Regions from separate parts of the Blautia difficilis genome, predicted to be linked through region 2. Evidence: predicted binding sites of a transcription regulator. Region 2 holds the regulator's gene; the other holds the start of a gene.
The links. The regulator Rex, encoded in region 2, represses fermentation and respiration genes when NADH is low (regulators of the CRP and FNR family bind a similar motif). The targets are predictions, from matches to a motif close to ATTGTTAANTANTTAACAAT.
Positions count from the first base shown of each region.

Region 1: fucO (lactaldehyde reductase) is a predicted target of Rex. The motif match lies at 1,576-1,595, and genes of this name have one in related genera.

Region 1 is NZ_JACOQG010000003.1:158,298-161,731, forward strand. Features, by position in the region: gene H8Z82_RS03640 (SGNH/GDSL hydrolase family protein) at 1-126, opposite strand, end outside; gene fucO (lactaldehyde reductase) at 360-1,505, opposite strand; gene H8Z82_RS03650 (TetR/AcrR family transcriptional regulator) at 1,705-2,283, opposite strand; gene H8Z82_RS03655 (ATP-binding protein) at 2,611-3,434, shown strand, end outside.
Region 2 is NZ_JACOQG010000022.1:20,871-24,304, forward strand. Features, by position in the region: gene abc-f (ribosomal protection-like ABC-F family protein) at 1-1,160, opposite strand, end outside; gene H8Z82_RS12460 (redox-sensing transcriptional repressor Rex) at 1,432-2,079, shown strand; gene H8Z82_RS12465 (NAD(P)H-hydrate dehydratase) at 2,209-3,434, shown strand, end outside.

The DNA.
Region 1 (3,434 bases), on a different contig from region 2:
TTTTGCCTGTTTTACAGAGGTCAGCAGATTGGTGGCAGCAGATACTGTCACACTGGCAGACATGATGAAAAGGCACAGGAGTAAAAGTGCGAACAGACCTTTTTTTCTGAATTTTTTCTTTTTCATTAGTTTGTCCTCCTTTTGATACAAGCAAGTTACCGCCCACTGCTTATTGCTTTTCACAACGGAAGTGAGGACTTACTTGATTCGCTTAAATACAAGTTTACTTTATCACAAACAAAAGGTCACAGCAACCCAAATAAAAAAAGAAACAATAAGAAAAAGCCACAGAGCTGGATGGTTCCAGTCTGTGGCCTTAATGGCTGCTTTTTGCTTTTTTATTTTGCAAAAGTGATTCATTACATAATCTTGCGGAACAGATCTTTCAGATCTTCTACGCTTGCATCTTTTGGATTTCCTGGTGCGCATGCGTCTGCGTGTGCAGATTCTGCCAGGAACTGAAGATCTTCTTCTTTGATTGCTTCCAGTTTAGTCGGGATTCCTACATCAACAGAAAGCTTCTTAACAGCCTCGATTGCTGCTTTTCTGTACTCTTCCTGAGACATTTCATCTACACCTTTGACACCCATTGCTCTGGCGATCTCACGATATTTCTCCCCTGTGCATTCCTGGTTGTATTCCATAACGATCGGAAGCATCATTGCGCAGGCAACACCGTGTGGTGTGTCATAAACAGCGCCAAGTGTATGAGCCATGGAGTGAGCGATTCCAAGACCTACGTTAGAGAATCCCATACCTGCAATGTACTGGCCAAGAGCCATTCCTTCACGGCCTTCTTTTGTGTTTTCAACAGCACCGCGGAGAGATTTTGAGATTAGCTCAATTGCTTTTAAATGGAACATATCTGTCATTTCCCATGCAGCTTTTGTTGTATACCCTTCGATTGCATGAGTCAGAGCATCCATACCTGTAGAAGCTGTCAGTCCTTTTGGCATAGAAGACATCATTTCAGGATCAATGATTGCGATGATCGGCATATCATGTGGGTCAACACATACGAATTTACGTTTTCTTTCTACATCTGTGATAACGTAATTGATGGTTACCTCTGCTGCTGTACCTGCTGTTGTGGGAACTGCAATGATCGGTACGCAAGGTTTCTTGGTAGGAGCTGTACCTTCCAGACTTCTTACATCTTCGAATTCAGGGTTTGCAATGATGATACCGATTGCTTTGGAAGTATCCATGGAAGAACCGCCGCCGATTGCGATCAGATAATCTGCACCTGAATCCTTGAATGCCTGAACACCGTGCTGTACGTTCTCAATTGTAGGGTTCGGTTTGATGTCTGAATACAGTTCATATGCAAGTCCGTTTTTCTCAAGAATATCTGTAACTTTGCTTGTTACATGGAATTTTACAAGGTCAGGGTCAGAGCAAACGAAAGCTTTCTTAAAGCCATGTGCTTTTGCTTCGTTTGCGATTTCCTCGATTGCACCTGCTCCGTGATAAGATGTCTGATTTAAGTTAATTCTGTTTGCCATAATGCTTTCCATTCCTTTCAGTATTTTACATTTTGATATTCTTTACAGATAAGTTTCCGCAACGCTCATCTTTGTTATTATTCTAACAATGTAAATTCAAAAAAGAAAGTTACACTTTCGCTCAAATGTAACTTTCTCACTAAGTTTGTGCAATAAATACGAAAATAATCAGGTGAAATTGTGCACTAATCTGTTATGTTTATGACAATATTTCCAGTTCTTCAAACAACTGAGAGAGTTTCCCAGGCATCCCATCAACTAAAATTTTCGCCAGTCCCTCCGGTGCACACTCCAATTCCCCCAGCACCCATTTTACAGTCATATAAATAGAACTCTGGCAGTACATTTCCAGAATACAATGTATGGTCTCATCCGGAATTTTTCCTGTTTTCTCACGGATCAGATTTTCATAGAAAGCCAGGATCAGTTCAAAATCATGCTGGCGCAGACTGTTCTGCCTATCATATTTAAAGGCCGCTGCAAAGAAAATGTGCTCTTCCTGAATATAGGTAAACTTCTTTACCAGTGCATCATAAACTGTTTTTCCCATTCCCATATGCTCAAAGGATTTTGCCAGGAGTTTATCAAAATACCAGTTGATCAGATCAAATTTATCCATGAAATTCCGGTAAAAAGTCTGCCTGGTAAGGCCACAGTTTTCTGTAATCTGTTTTACCGTAATGTTGTCTACAGTTGTTGTCTTCATACACTCTTTCATGGACTGCGCAAGACGATATTTTGTTTTTTCCCCTTTAACATTTTCTGCTGTCAGTTCCATAGATTTTCCTTTCACAGGTAATTTTGTTTATTATAGTCTTTTGTATTTTGTCACAGTCAATGCCAGGCATACAAGCACCACTACAAACCGTGCTATTTTCCAGCAATATAAATATGTATTATTATACCACTTGCTCATCACCCGACAGGGGGTGCGACCCCGCCTGGCTCCTATTCCCAAGTATATGATTTCAGTGTAGCAAACGACAGATGGGATGTCAACCAATGCGCAAACTTTATGCTAATCGCATAAATTCGCCCATTATCATTGCTATTTTTTGGTAAAAAGGGTATACTTTTAAGCACTAAACACCAGGAGTATAAAATTATGAACACACACTCATCCGGATATTACAGCATAGACAAAGACTATAATATCCTAAGCTATAACGACACTGCCAAACAACTGTACCCCAATCTCCAGCCGGGAGTGAAATGCTATAAGGCACTTATGGGGCTTGATTCCCCATGCCCGCCCTGCCCTGTAGCACTGGGGATACAGGGACCAAAGACTTACCTGGATCCGATCCGCCATATTTATGAGACAGTTGATGCAGTGGAGACGGTACAGCCCGACGGCAGCAGAGGACATGCACTTGTATTCAGCACAGTAGCCGAAGGAGAACGCCTGTCAAAGTCCATTCCCACAGGCGAGAACTCTCTCCGTCTGCTGGGTGCCATCAACCTGCTTGCTTCTGACTACATGTCTGTTTATGGCGTAAACCGGGAAACCGGGAAAATCTCCGTATATCGTTCCAGATTTACTAATGTTTTTGCGGATATTAAAGATAATTCAGACTATAAGCTGTCATTTGATTTTCTCATCCAGAAATATATTCATCCGGATGAGCGTTCCTATGTGTCCAGACACCTGAATTATGAAACCCTGCTGGAAAGACTTTCTCAGGAAGCCTCTTTCAAATTCCATTTCAGGGTTGTCACAGATATTGTCCATTACTATTATCTGCTCATTGCCAGAAACGGAAACGCCGATGATTATCGGGATTTCGTAATTGCAGTGGCCTGTGAAGACAATGATGTGACAGCACGCAAAATCTATGAAAATCAGCTCCACTCTCTTCTGGCATCCATTACCCATGCTGCCGGCTACTTTCATCTCGACCTTACAGATGATAAGATTCTGAAGATCGG
Region 2 (3,434 bases):
CCGAGAGCAAAGCGTCCGCTGTCAGCATCTACCAGACCGTTAAGGATTTTCAGCATGGTAGTTTTGCCGGTACCGTTATTGCCGATGAGAGCTACCCGTTCCCCGCGCTTAATGTCAAAAGAAATATTGGAAAACAAAGTCTGTCCGGGAAAAGCTTTGGATAAATCCTCCACAGTGAGTACATCATTTCCACTGATGTATCTGGGCTCCAGGGAAATCCGCATCTGATTTTGGATCTCCAGCGGCTTTTCAATCCGCTGCACCTTATCCAGCATTTTTTCGCGGCTTTCGGCACGTTTGATAGATTTCTCGCGGTTAAAAGATTTCAGCTTGGCAATGACCGCCTCCTGATGCTTAATATCCCGCTGTTGATTTAAGTAAGCTTTATACTGGGCATCCCTGAGCTGGGCTTTTTTCAGAGCGTAGGCAGAGTAATTGCCGCTGTACATCCGCATATTGCCGGCTTCAATTTCTACTACCTTAGTGACAACCTTATCCAGGAAATAACGGTCGTGGGATACAATGAAAACAGCTCCCGGATAATTCAGCAGATAGGTTTCCAGCCAGGAAATGCTTTCCATATCCAGGTGGTTGGTGGGCTCATCCAGCAGGAGAATGTCAGGATTGGAGAGCAGAAGCTTGCCTAGGGCAACCCGGGTTTTCTGACCGCCGGAAAGAGTTTCAATCTGTTTTTCGAAGTCCTCCTCTGTAAAGCCAAGTCCCTTTAATACACCCATGATCTCACTTTTATATGCATAACCATTTTCAAGCTCAAACTGATGGCTCAGTCTGGTATAGGTGTTCATCAGGCTGTCCAGGGCTTCCCCTGCAGCAGTTTTCATTTCATGCTCCATGGAGCGGAGACGGTTTTCCATATCAATGATGTGCTGCTTAGTAGAAATCAGCTCCTCATAGATGGTGTGGTGCCCATGGATATCCTGGTACTGGGCCAGGTAACCGATACTTTTATCTTTGGCAAGAATAACATTTCCGGAATCCGGGGACAGTTCGTGGATGATAATACGCAGCAGGGTGGTTTTGCCTGCACCGTTGTTGCCGATCAGGGCTGCCTTTTCCCTGTCCTCTATATGGAAGCTGGCATCCTGAAGGATTACCTTCTCGCCAAAGGATTTGCAGATATTCTGACATGATAGGATCATACAAATTCCTCCGAAATTTATATTATTGCAGCAGCCTGCGAATATCCGCTTTCACTGCTGAAATGTACACATACAGAATTTATTATAACTGAACCGGACTGTTTTTGAAAGAAAAAAAGTGTTTTTATTTATGATTTGGATGAAATTTTGCACATTCTATCAGATAGTCTAAATTTAATGAAAAAAATTTGTAAATAAAGTACAAATTTAATTTGACAATAAAATAACATCTGGTTATAATTGACCTAGGATGTATAAGGAGGGAATATTTGTGGAACCTAAGGAAATTTCAAAAGCGGTGATCAAACGTTTGCCTCGATATTACCGTTATCTGGGAGAATTGATGGAGGAGAATGTAGAACGGATCTCGTCCAACGATCTCAGCAAGAAAATGCACGTGACTGCTTCACAGATCCGTCAGGACCTGAATAATTTCGGTGGATTCGGACAGCAGGGGTATGGATATAATGTACGTTATTTATATACTGAAATCGGTAAGATTCTGGGACTTGACACAGTACACCCGATGATTATTCTGGGTGCCGGTAATCTGGGACAGGCTTTGGCCAATTATGTAGATTTTGAGAAGCGCGGTTTTCGGCTGGTTGGTATTTTTGATGTAAACCCTGTGCTGGAGGGGATTGCAGTGAGAGGAATTGAGATACAGATGCTTAGTGACCTTCCACTTTTTCTCAAAGAGAATAATGTGGAGATCGCGATTCTGACCTTACCTAAGGCAAAGGCCAAGGAAATGGCGAAGATTCTCATAGAAAACGGGATCAAGGCAATCTGGAACTTTGCACATATTGATCTGGATGCACCGGAGGATGTTATGGTGGAAAATGTACATCTGTCAGAGAGTCTGATGACCCTTTCCTATAATCTGAGTGAATATCGTAAGGAACATGAGAACCAGTAATAATAGTACGTATGTAGTTGCCGGCAACAGAGCGGACGGTGACGATTTGAATGGCTGTGGTCGTTAGATCATAGCTTTTCTTTTTGAAAAAATAGGTGTATACTGTTTCCAATGACAGGAGGTGGCTGAATGAAACCTGTGGTAACAGCCGGTGAAATGAAAGAGCTGGACCGGAACACAATAGAATCTGCCGTGGTTCCGGGTATGGTACTTATGGAAAGAGCTGCACTGAAAACAGTGGAGGCTATGGAAAAATATCTGTGTAACAAGGATCGTGTACTGGTGGTGTGCGGAAATGGCAATAATGGCGGTGACGGGATGGCCATTGCCAGACTTCTCCATCTGAAGGGGATCAAAGTCGGGATTTATCTGGCCGGCCAGGAAGAGAAGCTGACAGATCAGGCCAGACAGCAGCTACAGATTGCCAAATATTATCAGGTACCTTTGGAGCATAACCTGCAGCCGGATGAATATACTATTATAGTAGATGCCCTTTTTGGGGTTGGTCTGTCCAGACCTGTAGAGGGCAGATATGCAGAAATCATCCACATGCTGAACCAGTCCGGGGCTTTCCGGGTGGCTGTTGATATTCCTTCCGGCATCAACGGAGATACAGGCCAGGAGATGGGGATTGGATTTCAGGCAGATCTTACAGTGACCTTTGCTTTTTGCAAAAGAGGGTTGTGCTTTTATCCGGGAAGAATGTATGCAGGAGAGCTGATCGTTGCAGATATAGGCATTTATGCGGATCAGGACAGAGAGCCTTCTATGGCATATCTGGAGAAAGGGGATCTGTCAATGCTGCCCTCCAGAATTCCCTGGGGAAACAAAGGGACTTTCGGAAAAGTGCTTCTGGTAGCCGGTTCCCGTGGAATGTGCGGGGCTTCCTGCCTGAGCAGCGCTGCGGCGCTCAGAGCTTCGGCAGGTATGGTGAAGGTTCAGACTGTAGAGGAGAACAGGATTCCTCTTCAGACACAGCTTCCGGAGGTTATGGTTACCTGCGAGTTTAATGAGAAAAGCAATCAGGAAATGCTGGACTGGTGTGATGTGCTTGTGATCGGCCCGGGGCTGGGAATGTCAGGAGAAAGCAGAGAGAGGGTGCAGTGGTTCCTGTCTCATGCTGCCTGGTGTGGCAAGCCTGTGATCCTGGATGCAGATGGACTGAATCTGCTGGCAATGCATGAAGAATGGAAGAAATATCTGGGCGGACAGGTGATCCTCACTCCCCATCTGGGAGAGATGAGCCGTCTGACCGGGAAAAGCATTGGCGAGATCAGGGAGAACCTAGCAGAGACTGCTTCTCTGTATGCAGAAGAAACTCATACCGTATGTGTCCTGAAGGATGCCTGTACAGT